Regions from separate parts of the Halothiobacillus diazotrophicus genome, predicted to be linked through region 1. Evidence: predicted binding sites of a transcription regulator. Region 1 holds the regulator's gene; each other region holds the start of a gene.

Region 1 (10,649 bases):
CGTGGAAAGATCGGACAATCCCTTCAGATCGACAAGAATAATCAGCTTGTCATTACCTTTGTCGCTACTCTGCGGGACGACGCCGAGAATATGCTCGGATCCCTCGTCGTTACTCGTGCGTTTGGCATCGTTCACATCGTCCTCGTCCAGCGTGATGACTTCAGCCACGCTATCGACGACGATCCCGGCCACTTCTCCGGTGCGCAACTCGACGACCATGATCCGACTGTCGTCGTCGAAGGGTTTTTCAGGTAGCGAGAAGAACACTCGGGCATCCAGGATGGTCACCACATTGCCGCGCAGATTGATGATGCCCCGAATCGCCGGATGGGCGCCGGGAATCGGCGTGATCTCGGCAGCCCGGAGCACTTCCTGAACATCGAGCACATTCAGGGCGTACACCTCGTCCGCTACCGTAAACGTTACCCAACGGGTCAGAACGACCGGCGTCTGCTCCATGCCCATGTCATCGAGCGCTTCTGGATTTCTAATGTTGTATTCGGTTTGGCTCATCAGAATGCTTCCTGTGTTATTCGACCTGCGAAATTGCTACCGGCTGGACTTCAAGGCGGCCCGCAATGCGGGTACTGTGAGGAACGCCACGCCGGCCGACCGGTTGACGCCGGCAAGCCAGGGCCGAGCCCCTGCCCGCTCGTCATCGGAACGCCATTGCGTCATCGACTCGTCCCACGGCAGATCCATCAATTCGTGACCGACCTCGACGCCCCACAGACCATCGGCTCCCAGCAGAATGACATGCGGCGTCGCGACAACCGCGCCGGGGAACCAACTGGCCAATGACAGCACCATGCGCCGACGCCCCTGATGCAACACGGTGCCGGCCACGTGCGCAGGTGCCCCTTTCAGCGGTTCGATCGACGGCGACGTCAATACATCGTAAATCTCACTGATCGGGAGACCGACTTTGACGCCGCCAATCGCAAAAATCCGCCAGGGTTTCGTCGCCGGAACGATTTCCGGACCGACCGGCTCGCTGGATCCAGGCGCGACCGAGACGGGTTCCTGAATCGATAAGACGGACTCATCCTCAGCAAACGCGATCGGCATCGTCGTCACAGGCTCACTATCCGCAACCACCGGCGCTTCGGCGTGCGGGGCATCCGACTGAAGCGCTTCCACCGAGGATTGGGGCTCGGCATTCAGCATCGGCAGATCCGTCGCCTCTTCGTCGGCGTCTTCGGGCAGATCCAGATTCAACGTATCTACCGGAGCGTCGAATCGATCAGTAGACCTTGGCTCTTGGTGCTCGGACAGGATGGCGGCACCGGTTCGCTCGACATCATCAACCGACGAACGGGTCACGATAGCAAGGCCGACCGGATTGGTTTTTCGAAGGAATGGATCCACCGCGGAGGGTGTGGCCGTCATTGCGGTATCGCCGAGATCATTCAGCAATCCGGCCAGGTAGTCGTCAATGGCCGCGTCCTGCTCTACCAGAAAGTGCAGGGACTCCTCTCCGGAAGCATGGTGAAAGGATTTCATCGCAGAATCTCCTCAACGACTCGGGAGCGGGTACTGCCGAGCACCTGGCTATCAGCATGGTCATCCAGTTCCTGACCGCCCGCAGCAGGCTTGGACATGTTTTCGCTCTGGCGCTGATGCGGAAGCAGCCAGTCCAGCAACGCGGCATAGGCGTGACTGCCCCGGCTTTCCGGCTGAAGGAACGACAGCGGCTTACCAAGGCGACTCGCTTCGCGAAACAAAGTGTCGATTGGGATGACATCGGTCCATACCGTGCCGAAATACTGATCTCTCAGCGTTTGCAGGGTATCGCGGGAGGCACGCGTCCGCTGATCGTACATGGTCGGCACAATCAGATACTCGAGGCGGAACTTCCGCGAGCGCTGCACCATGGTCAGGGTGCGCAACATCCGCTCCAGCCCCTTGAGGGCGAGGAATTCTGTCTGAACCGGAATCAACAGAAAGTGCGCCGCGGCGAGCGCATTGACCATGGTGACGCCCAGAATCGGCGGGCAGTCGATAATGACGGCATCGAACTGGTCGGTCAGGGTTGACAGGGCTCGCTTCAATACAAGCCCCATACCGTCCTGCTTGCCCAACTGCCGATCGAGCGTCGCCAGCGCCGTTGAGGCGGGCATCAGGCTGATGGATTCAAACGCCGTCGGATGAATGATCCGCATCGGGTTCAGAACCCGCCCCTCGGAGGCCGCCTTGAACAGGGAATACACGCTGGCCCCGGGCGCATCCGGTTCCATACCGAAATAGGTGGTCATGGAACCATGGGGATCGATGTCGATGAGCAGCACGCGCTGTCCACGCTGCGCGAGATGCCCCGCCAGGGTCACGCTGGTCGTGGTCTTCCCCACGCCCCCTTTCTGATTGGCTACTGCCCAAATGTTCATCGTACACACCTCGCAATCGCTGGACCGATATTCTGCAAGGGAAGGACCGCCTCGACGAGTCCTGCCTTTGCCACAGCCGCCGGCATTCCGTAAATCACACTCGTGGCTTGATCCTGAGCCCAGATATGACCGCCCGCACCGCGAACTTCCTGAGCACCGATCATGCCATCATCTCCCATGCCCGTCAGAATCACCCCAAGCATATCGCCACCCAGCGTTCGAACCAGCGACTGCAGCATGATGTTCACGCTTGGGCGAAAATGCTCGCTGGGCTGCGGCTCGCGCAGCACGAAGAACAACGCCGGACCCCGTTGGACAACCTCCCCGTGCTTTCCCCCAGGGATAATGTACGCGGTCCCCGGTTCAAGCTTGACCCCATCGCCCGCCTCCACGACGGTGATCGCCACATTCTCGTTCAATCGGCTCGCAAACGGTTGCGTAAAGGCTGCCGGCATGTGCTGAGCCACCATGATCGGCACCGGGAAGTCGGCGGGAATTCCCTGGAGCACGACCTGCAGGGCCGCCGGTCCCCCGGTGGAGGACCCGATGGCGACAATCCCCCGCCGACTGACGATACCGCGTTCCGCACCACCGGAAACCGGCACGAGACTGGCATCCGGAACAAACCGTGTCGCCGGGAGGGTCGTATGGACCCGGCACTTCGCACGCGCAGCCAACATGCGCAAACGCGCTGGCAACAGGAACCGCCCGCCTTCACCGAATGCCTCCTTCATATCCGCCGAACTCTTCGCAAAGAAGTCCATCGCCCCGGCATCAAGCGCTTCAAGCGTCGCTTCGGCACCGGCGCGGGTAAGCGAGGAAAGCATCATGATTGCCGTCGGGCAGCGCTTCATGATCTCCCGTACCGCCGAAATACCATCCATGACCGGCATCTCGACATCCATCGTGATCAGATCGGGTTTCAGCTGGCAGGCCTTGAGAATGGCATCACGCCCATTCACTGCCTCGCCAATAATTGAAAAACGATCGTCTTTTCCTATCAGATCCCTCAAAGCACGCCGAAAAAATACCGAGTCATCGACGATCAACACTCCAATCGTCATGATCTAGGCAACGACCTTTAGTTTGGGTTTATAACGTTGACTGATGTTGCGACGCATCAGTCCGGGCAAATCGAGAATCAGCGCGATATGGCCATCGCCGGTGATCGTGGCGCCGGCAAAGCCACCGACGTTGTGCAGCAACTCGCCCAGCGGCTTGATCACGACCTCTTCCTGACCGATGACCGAATCCACGACAAGCGCAATCAGTTGCGCGCCGACCTGAACCATGACGACCAGGTCGCTGGTTGCCCGGGACGTGACTGTTTCGCCCGGCAGAGCCAACCAGTGATTCAGGCGATACAACGGCAAGGCACGATCGCGCACGATGATCGTGGCCTGTCCGTCCACCACGTTGATCTCCTTGTCCGCCATTTCGAAGATCTCGCTGACGATACCCAGCGGAATCGCATACTTGCGGCCACTGACGACGACCATGAGCGTCGGCAAGATGGCCAGTGTCAATGGCACCTTGATATTGATGGTGGTACCGACACCGAGCACGGAGTCGATACTGATCAGACCGGATAGCCGAGTAATGGCCGTTTTCACCACATCCATTCCGACGCCGCGGCCGGAGATATCGGAAATCTGCTCCTTCGTCGAGAAGCCCGGCAAGAGAATGAGCTCGAAGCACTCCTGTTCGGTCAAACGAGATGCAGCATCTTCTGTCAGCAACCCCTTCTCGATTGATTTTCGACGCAGTACCTCCGCATCCATACCGGCACCGTCATCACTGATCGAGAGACGGATGTGATCCCCCTCCTGAGCGGCTGACAGGATCACCGTTCCCTGAGCAGGCTTACCGCTTGCAATGCGCACATCAGGCATTTCGATCCCGTGATCGACCGAGTTACGCACCAGGTGGATCAGCGGATCAGCCAATGCTTCCACCAGATTTTTGTCCAGATCGGTTTCCTCACCTTCCAGGACAAGCTCGACCTCCTTGCCCAACATCCGCGCCGTGTCGCGGACAACGCGCGGGAAACGACCGAATACTTTCTTGACCGGCTGCATGCGCGTTTTCATCACCGCACCCTGCAGGTCGGAAGTCACCATATCCAGGGTTGCGATGACCTGGGTGACCTCCTCGTTCTCGAAACTCAGCTTGAGCGTATTCATGCGGTTGCGCACCAGCACGAGCTCACCAACCAGATTCATGATGAAATCCAGTCGTTCGGTGTCGACCCGAACGGTAGTCTCGCCCTTGGCACTCTCGCCTGCAGCCACGGCTGCGGTCTTCGGCTTATCCATGGCTGGCGGCACGGCCTGATTGGTCTCAGCCGGTTTTGCGGCGGGCTTCTCTACTGTTTCAGCCGCCGGTTTGACCGGTTTCGCTACCGGTGTTGCCTCTGGCGGCGCAGACTGAGCTTTGGGCGGAGCCGCTGTCGGGCCCTGGCCCTTGCCATACAAGGCGTCAAGCACCCGCTCGAACTCTTCGTCGGTAATGTCTTCGCTGGCGCCTTGGGCAATATCGGCCGGGATCTGGGGCTCTGGGGCCGCCGTGGCAATTTGTGGCTTGAACGTTCCCTTGCCATGCAACTGGTCCAGCAGGCTCTCGAACTCCTCATCCGTGATGAGATCGCTGGTCTCTGATGAGGCATCGCTCGATGATGCAGCAGGCGCCTGCGCCTTCTCGGCCGCATCAAGGTCGCTCAGCATCTTTTCGAATTCATCATCGACCGAGTTTTCCGCGACGGGCGCGGCAGGTTCGGGTGCCGGAGCTTCCGGTGCGGCGGGGGCTGATGCAGGCGCTGCGGATTGGGATGTAGCGAGCAACTCGATTTCCTTGAGAAACTCGGGCCCGACGGACGGCGGAAGCTGGCCGGCACGCAATGAGTCGAACATGCCTTTGAGTGCATCCAGCACCCGCAACATGACATCCATCAATGCTGGCGTGACCGTCAATTCGCCATTGCGCAGCAGATTGAAGGTGTCCTCTGCCCGGTGGCAGACTTCGACGAGTGGCAACACCTCGAGAAAGCCCGCCCCGCCCTTGATGGTATGAAAGGCACGGAAAATGGCATTCAGCAGGTTCTTGTCCGAAGGCGCCTGCTCCAAACCGATCAGCTGGGTATCGAGCGCATCCAGCAGCTCACCGGCTTCAATCAAAAAATCCTGCAGCAATTCGTTATCGGGTTCAAATGCCATGTTGTTATCCTCTTTTTTCAACCGCGCAGATCAAAACCCCAAACTGGCCAGCAGATCGTCCACATCGTCTTGCGATTTGGCGACATCGGACCCACCGCCCGGCATCTGTGGTCCTACCCCCTGTTTAAGATCCTCTTGCGTGGTTGTATCTTTGGCGCGCGTCTCCGGTACACCTGTCACACGCAGCAATCCCACCAGTTTTTTCTCAAGCTGTTCCAACAGATCGATCACGCGCATCAGCATCTGACCGGACAGATCCTGGAACTCCTGAGCCATCATCACTTCATTCAGCTGGGTCTTCAGAATCTCGCCATTCTTGAGAATGGACTCCAGATACTCAGACACGGTGCTGACAACAGTAACCAGTCGTGTGTTATCGGCTTCATCGCCTGCAACTTGAGCCAGCTGTTTGCGAAGCCGCAGCGAACGCTCCGTCAGGCGATCCGCAATCGGCTGCGCCGCCTCGACCACTGTGAGGGTACGATTTGCTGCCTGCTCCGTCAGGGTGATCACGTAACGGAGCCGATCCCGCGCGTCGGGCATGTCTGCCTTGGTGAGATCGTTCAGACGCTCGTCTTCCGCAAAGGTCATGAGCGCCTCATGGACTTCGCGGGTCATTCGTCCGACTTCCTCGAACACGGTGCTTCGTTGATTCGCGGCCAACGCGGCAATGCAACGGCTGATTTCCGATTCGTCGTCAGCCTCCAGGGCAGCTACCAGCGCCTGGGCATTGGCTAGATTGGCGGCTCTTTGTGCGTTGTCCATTCAATTCGGTCCTGATTTCTTGATTGTTCTGGAGGTTACTGTGCCAATTATTTCTGGCTTTCGTTTGGCAGACGCTTTGCCCGAAATGAGGCAGACGGACAAGAGCGAGCAAATACGCCGCTAGGCGCTCGTCCGCTCGAAGATCTTGTCGATCTTTTCCTTGAGCGTCGGTCCGTTGAACGGCTTGACGACGTAGCCGTTCACGCCGGCCTGGGCCGCCATGATGATCTGCTCCCGCTTGGCTTCGGCAGTCACCATCAAAACCGGAAGGTGGGCTAACGCGGGATCGGCACGCACCGCCTTCAGCAGGTCGATACCAGTCATGCCGGGCATGTTCCAATCGGTCACGAGGAAATCGAAATTGCCCTGCTTGAGCATTGGCAATGCCGTTGCGCCATCATCGGCTTCCTCAATGTTTGTGAAGCCCAACTCCTTGAGGAGATTTTTGACGATCCGCCGCATGGTGGAGAAGTCGTCGACCACAAGGATTTTCATGTTCCGATCCATCTTTTTGCCTCTAATAATCGGTAATTAGCATGCTGCCCCGCAGCGGTTTAAAGTTGATTATCGGCCATCTGGGCCAATTGTTTAATTATATTGGTTAAGCCGTCGATCAACGCCAATCCTTCAATGAGGCTTTCAGACGAAGAATTGCCTTGTTCTGGATTTGGCAAACCCGTGATTCGGACACACCAATCACCGCACCGATCTCCTTCTGATTCATTTCTTCAACGTAATACAGCGACATGACGAGTCGCTCCCGTTCCGGCAAGGCCGCAATGTGCTCGGCCAGCGCCTCGTGAAAACGCTCATTGGTCAAATGGGTGTCGGGTTGATCCGAATGGTCCGGTACATCCAGCGTTTCATCCTGCTCGTCGCCCATGTGATCGAGGGGGGTCAGGCGTACCTGTATCGAATCGTTCAACGCGGAAAAATACTCGTCGAGGGTAATACCCAGAAGATCGCAGACCTCCTGGTCCTTGGCCTCTCGCCCTGTACTGGATTCGATTTCGTGAATGGCCGAAGCGATTTCCCGGTGGCGGCGATGTACCGAACGCGGTGCCCAGTCATTGCGTCGCACCTCATCGAGCATCGCCCCCCGAATCCGGATTCCGGCATAGGTTTCGAACGAGGCGCCCTGGCTTGCGTCGTAGAGACGGGCCGCCTCCAGCAAACCGATCATGCCTGCCTGGATCAGGTCCTCTGCCTGGATATGATCCGGCAGACGATTCATGAGGTGAAATGCGATGCGTTTGACCAGTTGCGCATGTTCCGCCACTACGGACTCGGCCCCGCCGGTGCGAACGTGGGTATACATGGCGCGAACGTTCATTTACAACACTTCCATATCGGGTTCGGATTGCTGGACCAGTCGCTCGATGAAGAACTGCAGATGCCCCGCTACGCCCTTGGGAGCAGGCCAGCGGCCGATCTGGTCGGCAATCTCGAAGAAGGCGCGGGACGAACGGGAACTGCTGAAGGTCTGAACGACGGTTTTCTGGCGCTGGATCGCGCGACGCAGATAGTCGTCGAACGGCACCGAGCCCAAATGGATCAAGGTGACGTCCAGGAACCGGCCGGCAGCCATATTCAGTTTTTCGAACAATCTTCGTCCTTCGCCCGCGTCCCGGACCATATTCGCCACCACCTGAAAACGCTGAACGCCATGATCGCGCGAAAGAACCTTGATCATGGCGTAGGCATCCGTGATGGAAGCTGGCTCATCGCAGACCACGACGATCACGTCGCTGGCGGCCTGCGAGAAACGAACCACAGAATCGGCAATGCCCGCCGCCGTGTCAACCACCATCACGTCCACCGGGCGCTGGAGGGCGCCGAAGGCGTGGATCAGGCCGGTGTTTTCGGCCGCGCTCAATTCCGCCATATGCTTGATGCCGCTCGCGGCAGGCAGGACACCAACGCCCTCGGGACCTTCAATCAGGATGTCGTCGAGACTGGCCTCGCCCGCCAGCACGTGGCTGAGGTTCTTGTGCGATTTCAGCCCCAGAAGGACATCGACGTTGCCAAGGCCAAGATCCGCATCCATCATGAGGACGCGCGCACCCCGCCGGGCGAGTGCGACGGACAGATTGACCGAAACATTGGTCTTGCCGACGCCGCCCTTGCCACTGGTTACCGCGATGACCCGGACTGGATTGTTCTGCATGACGCTAATTCTGCCTGAAGTTGACCATCTTTAACACGACGTGGCACCCGAGTTCGCGGCTGGCGATCCTGCAATCACGCCCTCATCTGCCGTACCGGGGCAAACTCAGGCTCTTCATCCTCGGCCTCGTTCTGCCCGAGCTCGATCGCCTGCGTAATCAGATCCGCGCCCGTGGGATACCAGAGGTCCTCTGGAACGCGCTGTCCGGTACCGGTGCAACATAAGGGCAATCCACTCTGAACCAACGCCGCCAGCGCACTGCCGAGAGAAAGCGTTTCATCGAGTTTAGTCAAAATCATGCCGGCCAGCGGTACCGCCTTGAACCGGGTGATCGCATCCTGCATGGCGCTATATTGCGCCTGGGCCGAAAGCACCAGCAGGAGCTTCAGTCGGCGATCGATGGCCGGCATCTTCTTGAGCAGGTCCATCATCTGGAAATCCCGAGGCGACATGCCTGCCGTATCGATCAGCACGAGATGTCGATCAGCGACCGCCGGAAGCAGTTCTGCCAGGTGCTGCTCGTCCCGCGCAACATGCAGCGGAATGTTCAGGATACGGGCATAGTTGCGCAATTGCTCCTGGGCCCCGATCCGAAAGCGATCCGTGGTGATCAGAGCAATCGAATCGCGGCCGTGAGCCAGTACCGCCTGGGCGGCCAACTTGGCCAGCGTCGTCGTCTTGCCGACGCCGGTCGGGCCGACGAACGCATAGATGCCGCCGCTCTGCACAAGATCGCTATTCGGAATGCTGATCTGCTCGCCGATCGCCCGTAGTGCGGCCGTGAGCGGACGATCCGGTTCGCTGCGCACGGCACTTTCGGCAAAAGCCCGCGCCAACTTCTGCGGCAAACCGAGGCTATGGAGGCGCTCCCGCGTTTCCAGCTCGAGTGGATGGGCCGCGCTATACCGATGCCACTCCATGACGGAAAGCTGGCGTTCGAATAACTCGCGAAGCTGACCGATCTCCTGATGCAACTCCCCCAGCGCATCCCCGTCGATCGAACGATCCATCCAGGACTGTGTCGTCGACGCCCGAGGCACTGCGACACGGGGCTTCGCTTCCGGCTTGATCGGACGACGTTGCTGAACCGGTTCCGCGTTCAGTTCGGCCAAAGCCTCGGCAAAAGCGGACCGATGACCTTGCGCCAGCCCGGGAACCTCCTGCGCCAGCCCGGAAATCTGGTGAGACCGGTTCTCGGTATTCTCGGCGACACCTGACATTGTGCTCGCGTTAGCCGGGATGCTGGCAGCGGCCCTCTGTTCATGGGTCAGGTGTTCACGCGCCGCCTGCTCGCGGGCAGCGAGCATCTCCGCTGTGGTCTGGAAGGGGGAATGGCCTGCGCCGCCCGTCTCATCCAAAGCCGTCTTGGGCACGGAGGCAGGCGCATCAGCCGGCGTCCGGCCTGGTTCCTGGTGTTTCGAATCGGACAGGCCGGCCACACGATGCGGCGACTGGCGACCGGCCGTCAGACGAACCGCCTGCTCGTCAAAATCGATGGCCGCCACCAATTCGACGCCCTCGGGACAGGCCCGGTTGGAGAGAATCACCGCCTCGTCGCCAAATAATTGGCGAACCTGGCTCATCGCTTCCCGCATATCGCTCGCAATAATTCGCTTGATCTTCATACCCTGCCCTCGTCATCCGAAGCACATGCTGTCTTTGTCTCTGACCGCGACACGGCTCACGCCATGCTGCGTTGATTGCCGACACTGGCAACCACCTTGATATCCTTGTTGTCCGGTACTTCGTTGTAGCTCAATACATGCAGCTGGCGAATCGAGTACCGAACCATCCGAGCCAACCAGCTGCGGATTTGCGGGGCTACCAGCAGGATGGCGGGCAGCCCGGCCTGCTCCTGCTTTTCGGCGGCGTCCCGCAAGGACTGATGCAACCGCTCGGCCAACCCCGGCTCGATGCCCGGTGTCGACTGGCCGGCTTCCGCCCCGCGCTGGGTAGAACCAAGCAAGAGTTGTTCCAACTGTGGATCCAGCGTAATGACCGGCAGGCTGGGGGTCAGCCCGTTGATGTGCTGAACGATCATTCGACCCAGGGCGATACGGACGACCTCGGTCAGCTGGTTCACATCCTGGGTATGCTGACCGTGCCGCGCGAGCGTCTCGG
Region 2 (10,649 bases), 690 kb from region 1:
GAACAGCGGCGTATTTTCGATGTATAGGACGTTTTCCGCTTTGGCCTGGGTGATGTCCAGCGCCAGTCGAAAGATGTCCTCGTCGGGTTTGCGGCGATGGACAAAACAGGAGGAGATGAAGGTGTCGACGAATTCGTTCAGGTGAAACGTGTTGATGCGATACGCATTCAATTCGCGCCCTTCATTGCTGACGACGGCGATTTTCAGGCCGTACCGGGTCTTGAGGCGGCTCATCAGGCCAATCATCGCGTTATCGGGCTGCGATTGCGCGACCATGAACGCTTGAAATTCGCCCAGGGTGAAGGTGCGCTTCTGGTGAAAAACGACCCGCTCCAGATAGGTGTCGAGCGAGATTTTCCCTGCTTCGTAGGTGTCGAAGGTCAGGTGATGGCGCGCTTCCAGATCGGCGAGATCAAGACCGAAGTGATCGGCGGCCCGCTGGCGCGCCTCATGGTCCCAGCCGTTGGTCAGCAGGACCCCGCCGATATCCAGAAACAGATGGGTGATAAGTGGGCGGATGTTCATGTTCGGACTCCATTACGGGGTAGGGTCTTGGAATCTGACGATAACTGCTGACACAGCATGACTCGAACGAACCCGCCGATGGTTCAGCCCAACGACCGGGCATGAACGGCGCCACGGATCTATTCCGTTTCAGCGAATGCTGGGGGCGCTTCAACCGTACTGTTTTCCCAGATGTCGTGGTTGATCCGGTACAAGTCGTAAATTGACCAAGGCAATATGATTGCAGCGGCAATCGCCCAGAAAATCAAGTAATACATGAGTTGTACCGGGAAAAACAGACCGACGGGGATGAACGATCCGACCACGCCATAAAACCGATATGCGGCGCGTTGCGTGTAGTACCCCACCTTGGGGTTGGGATGATGCTTGTTTAAACCGTAGATCAGCATCGACATACCGGCCCAGAAGATCCCCAATGGGAAGGGGATGGCCAGCGCGATCATATTGCCGTAATTGAACCATTTGGCGGCGCGGCGGGCCGAGTCGCCCGAGATGACGGGCGATTTTGCATCGGAATCGAGCGGGATGTGGATGGAATCGGTCATCGGAGCGCCTCCCCGTCTTGGACGAATGAATATAAACATGCATATTGCATGAATCTTTATGAGGTGCAATAGAAAACGCATTTTCTGTGTCGTCGGCGCCCGGAAATCCCGAGTATTTGCAACGGTATAGATCGCTTTCGTCCCAATGGATTGGCGAGGGTTTTATGGGGAGTGATAAACGTGGTGGTTGATCAAACCGCAGAAGGAAGCGCGGAGAATGGGCCCGACCAGGCGTACAGCGTCGACGCCAAAATTCGGAGCGCCCACGTGGCCGAGGAAAGATGAACGGAGGGGAGATGGTGTCCACGACAGGAGTCGAACCTGTGACCTGCCCCTTAGGAGGGGGCCGCTCTATCCAACTGAGCTACGTAGACAATTGCGGGCGAATGCTACCACAGGCCGGCATGCGGGGTTAAACCCCGGTTTCGGGCAGTGCGGGGGAAGGGTGGTGATTCATCCACGCATGCATTCAGTCCATTTCCGGTTCGACCCAGACCGCCGGTTCGTCGAAGAGAAAGGAGACGTGCACGATGATCGGCCGACAGCAGACGGAGCAATCCTCCGTGTACTCCTGGGTGCCGGCGCTGGCGTCGAGGTACAGGGGGATCGTTTCCCAGCAATAGGGGCATTGAACGTGGATTTCGGGTTGAAGATCCATGACGTGTTCCTGCGGTGGCGGCAATCTGGCCCGCTTTGGGGCCGTATGAGGCCAGTTTAGAACACCGTCTGCCTCCGTGCTGTCGGCATTGCACCGACAGCACGATAGTTCATCCAGGCGGAGGGGTTAGCCCATCTGCTTGATCATTTCGTCGCCGAAGGTGTCGCTGCCGATCTGGGTGGCGTCGTCCATCAGGCGGGCGAAGTCGCCGGTGACGCGCTTGCTGGCGATGGCGCCTTCGACGCCCTTGATGACGAGGTCGGCCGCTTCGATCCAGCCCATGTGGCGCAGCATCATTTCCGCGGACAGGATGAGCGAGGCGGGGTTGGCGAGATTCTTCCCGGCGATGTCCGGTGCGGTGCCGTGGGTGGCCTCGAACATGGCGACGGTGTCGGAGAGGTTGGCGCCCGGCGCGATGCCGATGCCGCCGACCTGGGCCGCGAGCGCGTCGGAGATGTAGTCGCCGTTCAGGTTGAGGGTGGCGATGACGTCATAGTCTTCCGGCTTGAGCAGAATCTGCTGCAGGAAGGCGTCGGCGATGCCGTCCTTGATGATGATTTCCCGTCCGGTTTTCGGGTTGGTGCACTTGCACCAGCCGCCACCGATTTCGACGGCACCGAATTCCTTCTTCACGAGGTCGTAGCCCCAGTTCTTGAAGCCACCTTCGGTGAACTTCATGATGTTGCCCTTGTGCACCAGGGTCAGGGAGCTGCGGTCGTTGTCGATCACGTACTCCATCGCCTTGCGCACGAGCCGCTCGGTGCCTTCGCGGGAAACGGGCTTGATGCCGATACCCGAGCTTTCCGGGAAGCGGATCTTGGTGACGCCCATCTCGTTCTGCAGGAAGTCGATGACTTTCTTGACTTCCGGCGTACCGGCCGCCCATTCGATGCCGGCGTAGATGTCTTCGCTGTTCTCGCGGAAGATGACCATCTCGGTTTTTTCCGGATGCTTGAGGGGGCTGGGGGTGCCGGTGAAGTAGCGCACCGGGCGCAGGCACACGTAGAGATCCAGCTGCTGGCGCAGAGCCACGTTGAGCGAACGGATGCCGCCGCCCACGGGTGTGGTCAGCGGGCCCTTGATGGAGACCACGAAGTCGCGCACGGCGGTCATGGTTTCGGCGGGCAGGCCGCTCTTCTCGGGGTAGACCGTGGCGGATTTCTCGCCCGCGTAGATTTCCATCCAGGCGATCTTGCGCTGGCTGCCATAGGCTTTGGTGACGGCCGCATCGATCACCTTCTTCATGACCGGCGTGATGTCCACGCCGATGCCGTCCCCTTCGATGAACGGAATGATGGGCTGATCGGGTACGATCAGCGCGCCGTCGTCGCCCACGCGGATGCGTTCGCCGGCGGGAATTTGGATGTGTTCGAAGGGTGTGGTCTGTGCCATGTGCGCTTCCTCGATGATGAAAATTCCGGGTTCGGATTCAGTATATCGCGAAGTTTTGATGAGGCGATTTGCAAAAATCGTGCAGCTTTCGTTCAAAGGCCCTTGAAATCCGTTTGACCACCCCCATGTTGGGCAATCGTTACTGGCGTGCGCCTGACCGGAATGCGGCTGGCGCGCAATTCTTTCCTTCTTGAAGTTGATACGGAGTGATCACAATGAAAATTCGTCCCTTGCATGACCGCGTCTTGATCAAGCGCGTTGAAGAAGAGCGCAAAACCGCGTTCGGCATCGTGCTGCCTGATTCGGCTGCTGAAAAACCCAACCGCGGCGAAGTCGTTGCCGCCGGTCCGGGCAAGAGCAATGAAAAGGGTGAGATCCGTCCGATGAGCGTCAAGCCCGGCGATCAGGTTCTGTTCAACCAGTACGCTGGCAACAAGGTCAAAGTGGGCGACGACGAGTTGCTGATGATGGGCGAAGACGATCTTCTGGCCGTGATCGAAGAATAATTTTTCACCACTTACAACCCAATCAAATTTTAAGGAGCGTCTTACATGGCTGCTAAAGAAGTCCGTTTTTCCAGTTCCGCGCGCGATCGCATGCTGCGTGGTGTGAATGTTCTGGCCGATGCCGTCAAGGTCACCCTGGGCCCGAAAGGCCGTAACGTGGTCATCGAGAAGAGCTTCGGCGCCCCGCACGTCACCAAGGACGGCGTGACCGTTGCTCGCGAGATCGAACTGGAAGACAAGTTCGAGAACATGGGCGCGCAGATGGTGAAGGAAGTGACTTCCCAGACTGCCGACATCGCCGGTGACGGCACCACCACCGCAACCGTTCTGGCCGCGGCCATCGTTCGCGAAGGCCTGAAGGCCGTTGCCGCGGGCATGAACCCGATGGACCTGAAGCGCGGTATCGACAAGGCCGTACTCGCCGCCGTCGAAGAACTGAAGAGCATCTCCAAGCCCTGCGCCGACAGCAAGGCCATTGCCCAGGTTGCCACCATCTCCGCCAACTCCGATGAGTCCATCGGCAAGATCATTTCCGATGCGATGGAAAAAGTGGGCAAGGACGGCGTGATCACCGTTGAAGAAGGTTCCGGTTTCGAGAACGAACTCGACGTCGTCGAAGGCATGCAGTTCGACCGCGGCTACCTGTCTCCGTACTTCGTGAACAACCAGAAGGCGATGTCCGTCGAACTGGAAGATCCGTTCGTTCTGCTGCACGACAAGAAGATCAGCAACATCCGCGAACTGCTGCCGGCCCTGGAAGGCGCCGCGAAGGCAGGCAAGCCGCTGCTGATCATCGCCGAAGACATCGAAGGCGAAGCGCTGGCGACTCTGGTCATCAACGTGATGCGCGGCATCGTCAAGGTTGCCGCCGTCAAGGCACCGGGCTTCGGTGACCGTCGCAAGGCCATGCTGCAGGATCTGGCGATCCTGACCGGCGGCCAGGTGATTTCCGAAGAAGTCGGCATGAGCCTGGAAAAAGTGACCCTGGACGACCTCGGTACCGCCAAGCGGATCGTCGTCACCAAGGAAAACACCACCATCATCGGCGGCGCCGGTGCCAAGGCCGACATCGAAGGCCGCGTTGCCCAGATCCGTGCCCAGATGGAAACCACGACCTCCGACTACGACAAGGAGAAGCTGCAGGAGCGTATCGCCAAGCTGGCGGGCGGTGTTGCCGTGATCAAGGTCGGCGCTGCGACCGAAGTCGAGATGAAAGAGAAAAAGGACCGCGTTGACGATGCGCTGCACGCGACCCGTGCCGCCGTTGAAGAAGGCGTGGTTCCGGGCGGTGGCGTAGCGCTGATCCGCGCTCTGGAAGCGATTCGTGGCCTGACCGGCGCGAACACCGATCAGACCACCGGTATCACCATCGCCCTGCGCGCGATGGAAGATCCGCTGCGTCAGATCGTCAACAACTGCGGCGAAGAAGCCTCCGTGATCGTCAACAAGGTTCGTGAGGGCACCGGTAACTTCGGTTACGACGCCTCTACCGGCACCTTCGGCGACATGATCGAAATGGGTATCCTGGATCCGACCAAGGTGACCCGTTCCGCGCTGCAGAACGCCGCGTCCGTTGCCGGCCTGATGATCACCACCGAGTGCATGATCGCCGAGCTGCCGAAGGACGACGCCCCGGCCCCGGCCGGCGGTGACATGGGCGGCATGGGCGGCATGATGTAATTCGTGCCCCCGGGAGTTCGGGCGCGATGTCGTCCGGACGCCCACCCCCGAATCGGCGTCGTGCCGATCCAAACGAGAAAACGCCCCGTTAATCGGGGCGTTTTTTTATGTCAGTGACATCGATCTGAGGTGACAGGTCCGGCGCACTTCAATTCACAGCCATTTCATCAGCCCGAGCTCATAGGGGTGCAGTTGTGCCGGATGACTGGGCACCACGCGCAGGCGGAAGTTCTGCAGACCGGAGAGATTGATCCGGATTGCCAGTCGATAAATCTGTGTCCGTGGCGGGGCCGCGGCATCCGTCGGGGGGGCTGAAGTGGCCGAATCGGTCGAAAATCGTTGCTGGGTCAGCCAGTTGTCCTGGGTGTGATCGTGGCCGAACAGGCATTCGACCGCCACTTCCTCGGGGCGCAGGCCGTTGAGGTTGACCTCGACTTCCAGGTGGATCTCCTCGTGGCTGTGGATGCGGTGGGGCAGTTCGTTGATCAGTCGGCCGGAAACGCCGGGCCAGAGTTCCCGAACCTTGCGCTTGAAGGTGTCGAGATCCTTGGCCATGGCGCCCCCGTTGGCCGTCAGCTTGTCGCCATGGCGTGCCGCGACCAGATAATGTCGCGTGATGTAGTCGCAGACCATGCGTGTGGCGTTGAATTGGGGCAGCACGGTATGGATCGCCACCTTGGCATGCTTCACCCAGTCGACGGGCACGCCGTTTTCGTTGCGCTTGAAGAACATCGGCTTGACCTCGCCCTCGAGCAGGGTCAGCAGGTCGCTGGCTTCCTCGTTGTCGCAGTATTCGTGGTTGAAGCTGCGGTTGTAGGGTTTGATCGACCAGCCGTTGGCAACTTCGCCCTGTTCCTGATAACCCTCGCCCCACCAGCCGTCGGCCACGGAAAGGTTGAGTGCGCCGTTCATGCTGGCTTTCTGACCGGAGGTGCCGGAAGCCTCCAGCGGATATTCGGGGATGTTCAGCCACACGTCGCAGCCAGCAACCAGCTTGCGGGCCAGGGCCATGTCGTAGCCTTCGAGCAGCAGAATCCGGCCGTGAAAGGCCGGCTCATTGGCGATCTGCCAGATTTCGCGGATCAGCGCCTTGCCCGGTTCGTCGGCGGGGTGTGCCTTGCCGGCAAAGAGGAACACGATCGGTCGTTGCTCGTCGGCCAGGAGGCGAGCCAGGCGCTCCCGGTCCCGGAACAGCAGGTTGGCGCGCTTGTAGGTGGCAAAGCGCCGGGCGAACCCGACGATCAGCACCTCCGATTCCCGCCGCTTGAGGTAGCGCAGGGTACGGTCGATCCGGATATCGCTCAGGCCGTCGCTTTCCAGTTGGCGGGTGAGACGCTGGCAGACGTCACGGATCAGGTCGACCTTGAGTGCGCAGCGGACGGACCAGAACCGTTCATCGGGAATCGTGTCGACGAACGACCAGAACGACTGATCGCGCAGATGCAGTCGCCAGTCCCGGCGCAGGCTGTCGAAGAGCTGGGAGAATTCCCGGGCGAGAAAGGTGTCGACGTGGACACCGTTGGTGACGTGCGTCATCGGATTCTCTTCCGCGGGAACTTCCGGCCAGAACGCGCTGACCATTTCCGCCGCCACCCGCCCATGGATCGCCGAGACGCCGTTATGCTGGCGGGAACCGTGCAGCGCGAGTGCCGTCATGTTGAATCCGGCCTGATGGGGCTGGCGACCCAGGGCGAGGAAGGTTTCTTCAGTCAGATTCAGTTCGGGCAGCAGTGCCTCGAAATACTCGTGAATCAATGCTTCCGCGAAGACGTCGTGGCCGGCCGGAACGGGTGTGTGCGTCGTGAATACCGTGGCGGCAGCCACCATTTCGAGGGCTACGGACGGGGGGTAATCTTGCCGGACGAGTTCGCGCAGGCGCTCGATGACCTGAAAGGCCGCATGGCCTTCGTTGATGTGCCACGCGGTGGGGCTGAGGCCCAGCGCCCGCAACGCCCGAACCCCACCGATGCCCAGGACGATTTCCTGTTCGATTCGCGTGCGCCGATCGCCACCATAGAGTCGGTAGGTGATCTGCCGGTCTTCGTCGCGGTTTTCTTCGATGTCGGTATCCAGTAGCAGTAGCCGGGCGCGCCCGATCTGGGCCTGCCAGACTTGAGCCTGCACGATGCGGCCGGGGAAGTTCAGCGCGACGGAGACGTGGCCGCCCCGCGCGTCCACGGCTTTCGTGATGGGTAACGTGTCGAAGTCGATGTCCTGATATGTCGCGATCTGGTTGCCCTGGGCATCGATCTCCTGCTTGAAATAGCCCTGTCGATACATCAGACCCACGCCGACGAAGGGCAGACCCAGATCGGAGACGGCCTTGCAGTGGTCTCCGGCGAGGATGCCCAGGCCACCGGAATAGATCGGGAGCGACTCATGGAAACCGTACTCGGCGCAGAAATAGGCGACGAGATCGTTCGGTGCGAGCCGTTCCGCGAGATCGGTTGGCAAGGGGCGGGCGAGATACTCGTCGAAATGACGGCAGGCATCGTCGTAGTCGGCCAGATACACCGGGTTTTCGGCAGCCTCGTCCAGCTTTTCCTGGGCTACGCGCAGCAGAAACAGACGGGGGTTGTCTTCCGTATCTCGCCAGCAGAGCGGGTCGATTCGGCTGAACAGATGGCGGACCGACCGGGTCCAGCTGTAATACAGGTTGTTGGCGAGGTCGTCGAGACGCGCAATGCGTGCGGGGAGGCGCGGCGTGATTTCCAGCGTATAGATCGATGCGTTCATCTTTCGTGATTCCTTGGCGAGCAGGCGGCGGTTGCCCCGTTGGCATATCCCTTGGCTTGGAACGCATTCAGCTTATACCTTCTTACCCGGTTGCTGTCATGACAAAACCATGAAAGTGAACCGATCTTTGCTCGGAATGTTCAAGTTTTTTTCGAAGGGGTCGATACAGGGACTGTCGGGCAAGAGCACACGTGAAAACCGGCGGAAACGACGGATCGAAAAAATATTCAAATCAGCCCTAAAGTTTTCCGAACCTGCGCCGATAACCCGAGTACAGAACAAGCTCGATGGCATTGTGCCAATAAACTGCTTCAACGAGGATCGAGATCATGTCAAGCGTAATCAACACCAACATTCTTTCCCTGCAATCCCAGAACGCATTGCGGATGAACAGCAACAGTATGCAGACTGCCATGCTGCGCTTGTCTACCGGTTTGCGCATCAACAGCGCCAAGGACGATGCAGCTGGTCTGGCCATTACGGACCGTATGACCACCCAGATCAACGGCTCCAACGTCGCTGCCCGTAATGCCAACGATGGTATTTCCCTGGCCCAGACGGCTGAAGGCGCAATGGGCGCGCTCACCAGCACCCTGCAGCGGATGCGTGACCTGGCGGTTCAGTCTGCCAACGCGACCAACAGCACCTCCGACCGCCAGAACCTGCAGACCGAATTCAAGCAGCTGCAGAGCGAATTGGGCCGTATCATCGGTAACACCCAGTTCAACGGTAAGAACGTGTTGCAGGGTAGCCTGAGCGGTTCGGCAAACGCCAAGTTCCAGGTCGGTGCGAATACCGGCGCGACCAACCAGATCGCGTTCTCCATCGGCAACCAGTCCACCCGTGGTACTGCGAGCGGCGGGATCAAGTCTGTACTGGCCACGACTGTTTCCATCGGTAGTAAGGCGACCTTCACCAAGATCATGAGCGGCATCAGCCTGATCGACAAGGCGATCAACTCCATCGACACCACCCGCGCCAAGCTGGGTGCCGTACAGAACCGCTTCCAGATCACCATCGACAACCTGAACACCTTCGTGGTCAACCAGTCTCAGGCCCGTTCGCGGATTCTGGATACCAATTTCGCTGCGGAAACCTCTGCGCTGTCCAAGTCGCAGATTCTCCAGCAGGCCGGCAACGCGATGCTGACCCAGGCCAACCAGGCTCCGCAGGCTGTGCTGTCTCTGCTTCGTTAATAGCAGGAGCCTGTAGGCGCCAAGGACGGTGCGACAAAAGCATGAGTTGGATGCAGGCGGCTGATCGACGGATGAGTCGCCTGTTGTAATGAGGACGCTAAAATGAGTAGCATCAACTCAATATCGAATTCCGGCATCCCGCCTTCGCTGCAAGGTCGGGATGTTTTGTCTTCTTCGCAGGGCACATCAAGTGCACCGACGACGGGCAGCGTTCCGCCTGCCCCCGTGTCGGCGCCCGCGGCAGTGCCAGGGCACGGATCGAATGGGCAGCCCGCCACGCCCGGCACCAAGCCGACGAAGGATCAGGTCGATCAGGTGCTCGAAGGCTTGATCAAGCAGCAGGCGGGCAAGCCGACGTCGGTGCAGTTTTCCGTGGACGAAAAACTGAATCAGGTGGTGATCAAGGTGGTTGACCCCGCCACGCAGAAGGTCATCAAGCAGATTCCCGCCGAGGCGATTCTGAGGATGCGGGAAGATCTGCTGAACTTCGATTCCAAGTCGCCGACGGGTTTGTTATTGTCCGAGAAAACCTGACGAACATGATTGTCCATGCTGCCCCATGACGCGGTATGGAGGAGGTTGCGATGTCAACGACCGTTTCTACTTCAAGCTCGACTTCACCGAGTGGCATTTCCTTCTCTGGCCTCGGGTCGGGGCTGGACATCCAGGGTATCGTAAACCAGCTGGTGAACGCCGAGGGTGCCCCGCAACAGCAGTTGCTCACCAGTCGCCAGAACTCGTTCAATGCCACGCTGTCTGCGCTCGGGCAGTTGAAAAGCGGTTTGTCCAGTGTGCAAACTGCCGTCGACGCGCTCAAGAACCTGGACACCTTCCGGACGCGCACCAGCACGGTCTCCGATACCAGCATCCTGAATGCCACGGCCATTCCGGGCACGGCGCTGGGTACCTATCAGGTCGAGGTCGATCAATTGGCCTCCGCGCAGAAACTGACATCTGCGGGCTTTGCCTCGGCCACGAGTACCGTCGGTTCGGGAACCCTGACCTTCACGCAGGGCGGAAACAGCTTCTCGGTCAATGTGGGCGCCACGGATACCCTGACCACCATTCGGGACAACATCAATGCCGCGTCCGGCAATACGGGGGTCCAGGCCTCGATCATCAATGTCGACAACGGGAGTGGGGGCACGGTTTCCAAGCTGGTATTCACCGCGTTGAACACGGGTTCGAGCAATGCGATCACCGTGACGGCCGCGGATTCGGATGGCAACAACACCGACACCAGCGGTCTTTCCCAGTTGGCCTCGAACAATCTGACCCAGGTCAGTGCCGCTCAGGATGCCATCATTCAGATCGACGGCAATCAGGTGACCAGTGCAAGCAATAGCATCAGTTCGGCGGTCACCGGTCTGACACTGAACCTGGTAAAGGCCCAGGTGGGCACCAAGGTGGC
Region 3 (10,649 bases), 630 kb from region 1:
GCCGTCAATGACGAGCGGGTATTCCAGTCCCGGCTCATCACGGGCGCGACGATACCCGCCGCATTCCCAGACCCGCCTGCACCCAAAGTCGAAGCCGCATCGAATACCCGAACCGATCTGCCGCGCCGAGCCAGAGCCCGCGCCACTGTCAGACCTGCCACCCCGGCCCCGATAATGACGACGGGATCATCTAACCGCGAGCGCCGGGCCGCAAGGATGGGTCGGGCGGATGGCGCATCCAGCCGGCCGCACACCATATGTTTCTTCGCCCCGAAACCGGGCACACGATTCACGGAAAACCCGACGGCGGTCAGTCCGTCGACCACTGCACGTGCGGCGGAATAGGTGGCGACGCGCGCGCCGGTCGCCCCCAGACGCGGCAAATGACGCAAGACGGCCTCGGTCCACATATCCGCGTTACGACGAGGGCTGAATCCATCAAGGAAGAAGGCGTCGAAACGACCATCGATTTCCGGCAGAACCTGGGCGACGTCCCCGAATACCAGGGTCAGGGCGATACGCCCGCCTACGAGAAAACGCCGATGAAAACCGGGCACGCGATCCGGCCATTGATCGATCAACTCATTGGCCAGGGGCATCAATTCGGGCCAGGGTGCGAGCAGGCGGCGCATTTCATCCGGTGTCAACGGATGCTTCTCGATCGAGTAGAAATGAAGCTGTGGCGCTGACGGTGCCACGCCGGAAGGCGCCGTTTGCATCAGACAATGCGCCGTCGCGAAGAAACTGAGCCCGGAACCGAAGCCGAATTCGAGCACATGAGTCGTCAAACCTTGCGCAAACCGTTCCGGCAACCCGTTTCCGGCGACGAACACGTGAAACTTTTCCGCCAATCCCCCCGCGCAGGAAAAATAGATGTCACCATAACGATCGTTGAATGCCTCGCCGTCGGCGGTCCACGTCAATTCTGCACGCGCCAATAGCGGCTGTTCGCCCTGCGAATTCAAAAAATACTCCTCATGATGACCGGAATTCTTAAACGAAATACCGAAGTCGGCTCCAATTGTTTGACAGATCGATACAAACCCTTCACATTTTGCCTTTACAATCTGTAAGGATCGCAGGGAAATTTCGCAAGGTGGGAACAACCATGCAAGAACAGCGTCATCATGTCAGACAACGGCTCTCACTGCCGGCCCGCCTGCATATCGGCCCGGCCGCCAGTCAAGTATGGATTCGAGATATTTCCCTGAAAGGCGTACTCATCGAATGCGACGATCCCCAGCCCGATCAAGACTGGCTCGATCGTCTCGCTCATGTACAAATTTTATCTGATCCAGAATTAATTCCTTTGATAGAATTGGACGTTGTCGTTGTTCGGGTTGGCGGCAACTGCATCGGAGCCACCTGGCAAAAAATCGACCTCGATGATTTGATCGCACTTCGCGAACTGCTCACGGCCAATCTTGCCGACGAACGATTGATCGAGCGCGAAATGCTAGAGCTTTATCACGACGAGTGACCCGACGCCCACATGCAAAGGCAGATTGCTTGTAAAGGAAATGTTAAGGAATGTTCGACTACACGCATGAACATGCTCAGTCTCAAGAAATACTTCGTCTGGTACTTGTCGAGCTTAATAGCCTGAATCTGCCCCCGAATCCCATTTTTTTCACCCTGCTGTACGAACGTGCACTCAAACGCGATGCCAGTCTCAACAAGGATCTGGACGATGCGCTAAACAGTGAGGGTGGCCTCACAGCCGATCGTGCTCAGGAGATTTTCGATACGCACCTGCTCAACGGCGCAATCAAGGAAATGAGCAAGGCGCAGAATACCCTGCTTCGCATCATCCGGAACGTCATGATGCAAATGCTCAATACGGGCAACGAATTCTCGAATTACGCCGTGTCTCTGGGTGACTTCGTCCGCAAGATCGACCGGGCAGACTCCGTACAGGATTTGCGTTTGCTGACGGCCGAGGTCATCGAGGACTCCCGGGCCATCGAGCGAAGCTCCATGGAGACTTCCGATCGCCTCACCAATGCAGGCGACCAGATCACCAAACTCAAGGAAGAGCTCGAAGCCGCACGTCGCGATGCCCGTACCGATCCGCTGACCGGGCTACCCAATCGGCGCGGCCTGAACGACATGATCCAGCAGAAAATCAACGAATTCATCCAGAACAAGACCGAATTCTGTCTAATCCTGGCCGATATCGACCACTTCAAGCGTATCAACGACAGTTACGGACATCTGGTTGGCGACAAGATCCTGCGGTTTGTTGCACGCACCCTGATGTCCAACGTCAAGGGGCAGGACACCGTCATCCGTTTTGGCGGCGAGGAGTTCGCGATCCTGCTGCCCGATACGCGCTACGAAGGCGGTCTGGTCGTGGCCCAACATCTGCGCCAGAAGATTTCCGCCGCACGACTGAGGCTGGCCGAAAGCGGGCGCAACCTTGGCGGACTCACCATCTCGCTGGGCATCGCGAGCATCGGCATCAACGACACGCCCGACACGCTACTGCGGCGTGCCGACGACGCACTCCTGCTGGCGAAAAGCGAGGGGCGAGACTGTGTCATGGGCATCCCGACCAAATCGGATTCAGCCGATACCACCGAAATTCTCTAACGCCCCGTACTACAATTATTTCGCTTCGCAGCGGCCCGGCAATCGATACAGGCCGCGCGCTGCCGCTAGAAATCGACCGGCTCGATCCAGACCGGCGACCCCCGATCCATTACCCCTTCCCCCCGAGGCACGACCAGAAGACAATCGGCGCGGCTCATCGACGTCAGTACAGCAGACCCCTGCTGCGAAACGCTATAGACCCGCTGGATGCCATCCGGGTCGACCCGAAGTACGGCACGCCGGTATTCCTCCCGGTACGCGTTCATCGTCAAGGCCTCACCCAGGGTTGCCTGGTAGCGGAATGCACGGATCTGCCCCGCACCCGCCAGATGGAGAATGATCGGCCGAACGATTTCCAGATAATTGATCATGGCGGAGACGGGGTTGCCGGCCAAACCGAAAAACCAGCACTGGCCGAGATGCCCGAAAACCAGTGGGCGGCCCATCTTGAGCGCGACGCCCCAAAGCTCGACCTCGCCTAACGAGCCCACCGCTTCCTTGACAAGATCGGCATCGCCGACCGACACCCCAGCCGTGCTGAGCGCGATATCCGCCACACTGGCCGCCGTCCTCAATGCCTGTCGCGTCTGCGCCAGATCGTCCGGCACGATCCCGAGATCGATGAGTTCGCAACCATCACGCGCCAACAGCGCCGTCAGCGTATAGCGGTTGCTGTCGAAGATCTGACCCGAGGCCAGCACCGATCCGACGGGTTTCAACTCATCCCCCGTCGTGAATAGGGCAACACGCAATCGACGCTGTACCTGTACATGCACCCTGCCGAGGGAAGCCAGAACCCCGATGTCGGCCGCCCGCAGGCGTCGTCCGGCCTCAAACAGGATCTGCCCCATCGCAATGTCCTCTCCGGGCTGCCGGACATTTTTGCCTCGCTGATAGCCGCCCTCGATCAGGCGGATCCCGTCATCGACCGGTTGCGTATCCTCCTGCAGCACAACCGTATCGGTCCCATCCGGAAGCACGGCGCCGGTCATGATACGGATGCAACAGCCCTCGCGGACATAACCCCGGTAAGGGTGCCCGGCATGCGCCGTACCGCAGACGGGCAACCCGCTCTGCCGCATGCGCGGCAGATCATCGGCGCGCAATGCATAACCATCCATGGCTGAACGCGGTTCGGCGGGGACGGGGGCATGAGCAACGACGGACTCGCCGAGAATGCGTCCGGCCGCTTCGGTCAACAGGACGGTTTCCTGCTCACGTAAAGGATCGATCCGGGCTCGGATGATCTCGATTGCCTCGTCCAGCAATAACGACGAGCCATAGTATTTGGGCCGATGCGGCGTCGACGACTGGGACATTAGGCCGCCCCCGACAGAACGCGAGGCATCACCACGAATGTTCGCCACATCGGCAAGGAGACAAAGACAGGACATCTGGGCGTATCGCTGCTTCCGGGATACACCCGGACCAGGTTCATTGCGCAACGGGCAGATGGGGGCATCATATTCTTCCTGAAAACGTACGGACCGTGGGACAGTCAGAACGACCAGACTGACACCCGTGGGTCACGGCCACCGAATGGCGGAGGGGCTATTGCACGGCCTCGGACGCAATACTGCCATAGGGATCGTGAATCACCAGCATCGAATCGCGACGCGCCAGAGAAACCAGCGTCAGGTCGTGGGCAACGGCTCGCCGAATAGCCATCGACGTCGGTACGGACAGGGTTACCAGCATGGGTATGCCCGCCACAATGGCCTTTTCAACCAGTTCGTAGCTGCAGCGAGAACTGAGGAGAACGAAACCCTGCCGCAAATCGACCCCTTGTCGAGACGCTGCACCAATCAGTTTGTCGAGGGCGTTGTGCCTGCCCACATCCTCTCTGACCAAGTGGACATCGCCGGTGACATGCACCGCCGCCGCGGCATGGGCGCCGCCACAAGCCCGGTTGAGGGGCTGATAGGCTTCCAGGTCGGCCAGGGCCTGAAAGAGCACAGGTTCGGGGATAGGCGACGGCGTCCCCCGCGTCAACGGATTCAGGGGGCGAGCCACCTGCTCCAGGCGCCCCAATCCGCATAACCCGCAGCCACTGTCGCCAATGCGATGACGTGTACGCCCGGTCAAACCGCCACCATCGCTCAGTACGACCTCCGCACGCCATCCCAGCGGCGTGTCGACCAGATGAAGATCACGGATGCCCGTTACATCGACGATGAGTTGTTCGGACATCAGAAACCCCGTCACGAAATCCCGAAGATCGCCCGGCGTCACCATCATCACCGCATACGACTGGCCATCACAGACGATCTCGATGGGCACCTCCTCAATGATCGGCCGCAGCAACGTGCCCGCATCGGCGCCGATTCGTCGAACCGATGTTTCGGCAACCTGCAGCGGTTCGCACGTCGACAAGGACTTCATGGAACGCCACGCCCCGGCTTGGTCGTCGCAATACGTGTGATCCTGATCGCTCATACATCGTCTCCTCTGATGCGGAAGGCAAGGCCACCGACCGGTCATCGATTCTTGTCCTAGAGCTTAGTCAGGGGGTCTGCGAATTTGCAAGGCAGGCTATTTATCTCGGAATCACAGGATCAATAGGGGCCACGAAGCTGTCGCCCCGGTAATCCCCCCAGGCACGGATCAGCGACGATCGATTCGGAATTGGGCCAGCAGACGCTGAAGGTTCTCGGCCATGGCCGCCAGCGTATCGCCCTGATGGGCAATCTCCTGCCCATTTTCCGTCGTCATTTCCGTCTGTCGGCTGATGGAGGTGATATTGCGGTTCATTTCCTCGGCCACGGCGCTCTGCTGTTCGGTCGCCGTCGCAATCTGCATGCTCATCCCATCGATCAACTGGATGGAGGCATTGATCTGCTTGAGAGACTGTTCGGTCTCATCCGCATGCAACTTGACCGCATTCATCTGATCTCGGCCACTATCCATCGCCTTGACGGCCTCGGTAATTCCCTCGCGCAAGTGCAGGATCATGTCGGTGATCTGTAGGGTCGATTGTTGCGTCTTGGCTGCCAGGGAGCGAACCTCATCGGCAACCACCGCAAAACCGCGGCCGTGTTCGCCGGCACGGGCTGCCTCGATGGCGGCATTCAGCGCCAGCAAATTGGTCTGATCGGCGATACTGCTGATGAGATTAGTGATCGAATTGATCTCGTCGCCATCCTGCCGCAATTGCTCAATGACCTTGGCGGTTTTCTCGTTCTTTTCAGCCAGCAGCGTAATCGCATTATGCGTCTGCTCGACCTTGTCGTAGCCATTCTGTGTTTCACGATCCGCGTTCTGCACGGCATCGGCAGCCTCGGCCGCGCTTCGCGCCACTTCCTGCACGGTTGCCGTCATTTCGTTCATGGCTGCCGCCACCTGCTCGGTCTCGGCACTTTGCTGGCGCATGCCGTCGAGGGCCTTGTTGCCATTGACCGACAGATGCCCTGAAGTTGTCGACAGCAACTGCGCGGACTCGTTGAATTGACCGAATACAGTGCCGAGGCGCGCTTGCAGCAGTTTGGCCGACTCGCTCAATTGGCCAATCTCGTTATTGCCGAGTACATCGATGGTCTGTCGCAACTGTCCGGAAGCCATATCCTTGATTTGCCGCCCGACATGGCACAAAGGCCGGATAAGCTGAAACATCACCAAGAGATACAACAGGACCGTGGTGAGCGCCAGAACGAACATGGTGGAGAGGGTCAGGAAGAACGCACGTTTGCCGCCTGAGACAACAGACTGCGACCAGGCCGGATCTTCGGCAGACGCCAGTTTCGACGCGAACGCCTGGAGCGACGATGGGATCGGTTGACCAGAATCTTGCACCGCCTGCCGCCAGTCAGACTGAATCTGGGCAATCTGTGTCGTTTCGTGCCGAACGACAGACTTGATCGTGTCGGACTCGTGGAGATTGATTCCGAGCAACAGCAACTGCAGCAGGAAGAGTATGCTGAACCCCAGAAGCAGCAGCCATTTGAGGGGCACATTGTAAAAACTGCGGTGACGCGGCACACCGGCACCCGGGGTTTGATTCATGTGCGCGTAGAGTCGCTCGGCCGCCTTGATCTGCTCCGCTGTCGGTTTGGTCCGAACGGATTGATAACCGACAAGCTGATCCTGTTCGTACACCGGCGTGACGAAGGCATCGACCCAATAATGATCGCCATTCTTGCATCGATTCTTGACCAATTGTCGCCAGGTACCGCCGCCCTTGATGATATCCCAGAGATCCTTGAAGGCCGCCGGGGGCATATCCGGGTGCCGAACCACATTATGACTGACACCGATCAATTCATTTTCGGTAAATCCCGAAACCTGGATGAAATCATGATTGACGTAGGTGATGACACCCTTCAGATCTGTCGTCGAAATGAGCAGTAGATCCTGATCATAATCGACATTCCTCTGGGTTACAGGCTGATTGTTTTTCACGGCTCTTTTCCTTATTTATTATCCGCAACCTGATTATCGACCAAAACTCAAAAAAGTTAACAAATAAAACAGAAAAACAGATTAAAATAGTACACAAGCCCAGTGATAAGCATTGGCAATAAAAATAACACCATTTTCCTTAAAAAAACCAATACCAACAACATTAGAAAATTACTAAATACCAACCTAAGCGCCGAACTCACGAAATAAAAATTATAAAAACTGTGGAATAATCCATTCCCACCTTGCAATTACATTTTGGATTGATCGACTCACAGGAAAACCTGGGCGTTCCAGAAAATATAATGAGTACGAAAACCAAAGGGAAAACCCATAAGCAGTGACAAAAAAACCCGCCTGATATAGGCGGGTTTATATCTTGTGCCTGGATACATCCGAGGCGCGCTCCGTTCACGGTATCCCAGACACCGATGACATCTCGTTCCGACGGCCTGTTTACCGGCGACCGTCGGCGTTATCACTATCGACTGAGGACAACTCGGTAACGCGCTTTCCCGTTGCGCAGGTGCGCGATCGCATCGTTGATCTCCTCGAAGGAGAAGGACTCGGTCACCGGCTTGATGTCGTGGCGGGCGGCGAAATCGAGCATCTTGCCGATGGTGACCGGACTGCCGACAGGCGAACCGGAGACGGAACGCTGGGCCAGGATCAGCGAGAACGCGCCCACGTCCAGCGGTTCCAGCGTGGCGCCCACGATATGCAGCCGCCCCTTGGGCTTCAGCGTGCCGAGGTAGGCGTTCCAGTCGAGCTTCACGTTCACGGTCGACAGGATCAGGTCGAAGCGACCCGCCGCGGCAGCCAGCGCATCGTTGTCCCGCGAATCCAGGGTGTGATGCGCACCGAGAGACAACGCCTCCTCACGCTTTGCTGCACTGGAAGTGAAGGCCGTCACCTCGCAACCCCAGGCGTTCAGGAATTGCAGGGCCATGTGTCCCAAGCCGCCGATGCCGACCACGCCCACCCGGGCATTCGGCGAAATACCGTACTGAACCAGCGGGTTGAAGACGGTGATACCACCACAGAACAACGGGCCGGCACTGGCCGGGTCGACGCCTTCCGGCAACGGCACGACGCTTGCCGCCGACGCCCGAACCTTGTCGGCAAAACCGCCGTGACGGCCGACGATGGTGGACTCTGCGGCGCTGCAGAGGTTCTGATCGCCGGAGAGGCAGGTCTCGCAATGCATGCAATACCCCGAATGCCAGCCCAGGCCGACCCGTTGCCCCGGTTTCAGATGCGTGACGTCCGCACCGACCGCGCCGATCGTGCCGATGATTTCATGACCGGGGACCAGAGGGTACTGGGACATCCCCCACTCGTTGTCGATCATGCTCAGATCGCTGTGGCAGATACCACAATGCTCGACCTCGATCTCGACCTGATCCGAAGCCAGCGGGCCGGGATCGTATTCGTAGGGTTTGAGTTCGCCACCGGGTTCAAATACAGCATAGGCTTTGATCATCTTGTGCTCCTTGGTTTTTCTGACAGCGTTGGCAGCGATCGGCGGATCGCCGTTTCATGCAGACAGAAACACTAGACTAGATTCGGGCAATTTACACAGGTGGCGAACAATTAGTTATGCAATGCATCTACACACAACCCGATTCAGGCGGACCAAGTCGGCCTCGCTGCGGTGCCAATGACGCATCAACCGGGCGCACGCAATTGCTCGATCTGGCGGATCGAAACGCCCATGTCCGTCCAGTCCGCGGGATGGCAGGTAAACAGCAGGATTTGATGCCGCGTGGCCGCATCGAAGATGATCCGTTTCATCTGCACCAGTCGGCTGGGATCGCTGTGCACCAGCGCGTCGTCCAGGATGATCAACGTCGGCCGCCCTGCTGCCTTCAGCAAATCCGCGTAGGCGAGGCGACTGACGAGTCCCAGCTGCTCCCGTGCCCCGAAACTCAGGGCATCGTAGGACAGGTGCTCGGCGGAAGCACCGTTGGGTCGAGCCAGATCACCGGGTGAGAGATCTTCCTCGATCGCCAACGCCCCCCCCGGGAAAAGCAACGGCAGATAATGATCCAGATGGCGCTGCAACGGGGCCTGAAGGCGTCGGGTCAACTCGGCGCGCTTCTCCTCGAGCAGGCGCACGAGCAGATCGAGGGCCTGTGCCCGGCGTTCCAACTCCCGGAAACGACGTTCGGCCGCCTCGTGTTCGAGCTGTACCCCCGCGCGCTCTTCCTCCAGCCCCTGGGCGCCAGCGACCTGCAACGCGGATTGAAGCTGGGCAATGCGGATTCTGCGCTCGTCGAAGGTCTGTCGCGCCTGTTGGGCACTCTGTCGATAGCGTGCGATGTCCTGATCGAGGATGTCCGGTCGGGCCTGATCCAGCGCCGCCTGCTGCGTCGCCACCCGCTCACCCAGCACCGCGATTTCCGCCTGGATATCGACCAGGCGCTGCCGATGGGTCTGTATCCGCTGCTGTTCGGCGGGGTCGGCCACCAGGCCCTGCAACTCGGCGTGTTCCCGCTGCGCAACTTCCCAGCGTGCCTCGGCGACCGCACGACGACTGATCGCCTCCTGAACCTGCGCCTGCAGGGCTGCTTGCCCGCTCAGGGCCTGATCAAGTGCATGCTGCGCTTCCGCCAGAGTCCCCGGCATCGCCGACATCTCATCCTGCGGCGGCTCGGACAGGCGCGCTAGCGTCGCTTTCAAACCAGCCAGTCGGCTCTGCGCTTCCGACCGGGCGATCGCCAGCGCATCCCGACCCTCAGGCGCCAGTTGCGCCAGTTCGCGTTCTACCTCCTGCAATGATTGCCGGACGCGTCGCAGGGCAACGAAGCGCTGCTCGGCCTCTGCCAGGGAGTCGACGCCGATCCGCTGCAGCAGTCGCTGCGTTTCGGCGGTCAGCCCGGTCGCCGCCTCGGCCAACTGGGACAAATCCGAGCCGCCCGGCTCGATCCGGATCCGGCCCAGCTTCGGCAGTACCAACGACACCGGCCGAACCAGAAGCTGCTCGCCCTTGCCGGTGAGTGTCCGACCGTCCACTGTGAGTGCCACACCGGAGTCCAGATCGAACGCGAGGCGAGTTGCCCCAGCCTCCTGTCGAATGGCGTTCTCGCGCAGGGATTGCTGGCAGCGACGCAATGCGTCCAGATCGGATGGTGCCACAGCCAGGGATTGCGCCTCGACGCGCAGGTCACTCTGCGCCTGATAAAGTCGATCCGCCTCGGCCAATTGCGCGGAATACCGCGCCAGTTCGTTTTCGGTGGTCGCCATTTGCTGCATCACGGCCTCACGGTCCGCCTGCTGACGGCACCGTTCATACCCCAGACGCGCCGTCCGGACGATAGCGATCAATTCTGCCTGCTGCGCAACCAGACGGTCGGCATCGACCACCGCGGCCTGACGCTCCGCCACAGCCTGCTTCTCATCTGCGGCGCGTCGTGTCAGCGCCTGCTGACGACGATCCACCGCCGTCAGCTGTTCCTGCACCAGGGTCCGCTGGGTCTCAAGCTCTGCCAACCGCTGACGATCGGCACGGAGCCCGCGCTCCCGTTCCGCCAGCTCCGCCCGTTTGGTCTCGGCCGCCACGCGCGCCCGATCGAAGGCATCCCAGGGTTTATCCTGATCATCCCGGTTCTGATCCGCCTGCAAGGCGCCGAGTTGATCCACCTGCTGGCGATAGGTCTCGA

The links. Region 1 encodes FliA, which starts transcription of late flagellar genes. Its sites were predicted from a motif close to GCTAAAGTTNNNNNNNNNNCNGCCGATA; they were not measured.
Region 2: A9404_RS06865 (flagellin N-terminal helical domain-containing protein) is a predicted target of FliA. The motif match lies at 8,280-8,307, and genes of this name have one in related genera.
Region 3: A9404_RS00990 (methyl-accepting chemotaxis protein) is a predicted target of FliA. The motif match lies at 7,022-7,049, and genes of this name have one in related genera.

Annotation. Positions count from the first base shown of each region.
Region 1 is NZ_CP016027.1:846,259-856,907, forward strand. Features, by position in the region: gene A9404_RS03770 (chemotaxis protein CheW) at 1-513, opposite strand, end outside; gene A9404_RS03775 (chemotaxis protein CheW) at 550-1,503, opposite strand; gene A9404_RS03780 (ParA family protein) at 1,500-2,384, opposite strand; gene A9404_RS03785 (protein-glutamate methylesterase/protein-glutamine glutaminase) at 2,381-3,448, opposite strand; gene A9404_RS03790 (chemotaxis protein CheA) at 3,452-5,596, opposite strand; gene A9404_RS03795 (protein phosphatase CheZ) at 5,627-6,361, opposite strand; gene cheY (chemotaxis response regulator CheY) at 6,482-6,868, opposite strand; gene A9404_RS03805 (RNA polymerase sigma factor FliA) at 6,975-7,694, opposite strand; gene A9404_RS03810 (MinD/ParA family protein) at 7,695-8,528, opposite strand; gene flhF (flagellar biosynthesis protein FlhF) at 8,603-10,153, opposite strand; gene flhA (flagellar biosynthesis protein FlhA) at 10,210-10,649, opposite strand, start outside.
Region 2 is NZ_CP016027.1:1,538,579-1,549,227, reverse strand. Features, by position in the region: gene A9404_RS06905 (HAD hydrolase-like protein) at 1-525, opposite strand, end outside; gene A9404_RS06900 (hypothetical protein) at 645-1,070, opposite strand; tRNA gene A9404_RS06895 (tRNA-Arg) at 1,368-1,444, opposite strand; gene A9404_RS06890 (CPXCG motif-containing cysteine-rich protein) at 1,540-1,728, opposite strand; gene icd (NADP-dependent isocitrate dehydrogenase) at 1,855-3,120, opposite strand; gene A9404_RS06880 (co-chaperone GroES) at 3,336-3,626, shown strand; gene groL (chaperonin GroEL) at 3,672-5,306, shown strand; gene glgP (alpha-glucan family phosphorylase) at 5,460-8,042, opposite strand; gene A9404_RS06865 (flagellin N-terminal helical domain-containing protein) at 8,372-9,238, shown strand; gene A9404_RS06860 (flagellar protein FlaG) at 9,341-9,772, shown strand; gene fliD (flagellar filament capping protein FliD) at 9,823-10,649, shown strand, end outside.
Region 3 is NZ_CP016027.1:219,581-230,229, reverse strand. Features, by position in the region: gene mnmC (FAD-dependent 5-carboxymethylaminomethyl-2-thiouridine(34) oxidoreductase MnmC) at 1-965, opposite strand, end outside; gene A9404_RS01010 (PilZ domain-containing protein) at 1,109-1,480, shown strand; gene A9404_RS01005 (GGDEF domain-containing protein) at 1,531-2,592, shown strand; gene moeA (molybdopterin molybdotransferase MoeA) at 2,658-3,911, opposite strand; gene fdhD (formate dehydrogenase accessory sulfurtransferase FdhD) at 4,144-5,028, opposite strand; gene A9404_RS00990 (methyl-accepting chemotaxis protein) at 5,197-6,987, opposite strand; gene ahr (NADPH-dependent aldehyde reductase Ahr) at 7,469-8,470, opposite strand; gene A9404_RS00980 (AAA family ATPase) at 8,656-10,649, opposite strand, start outside.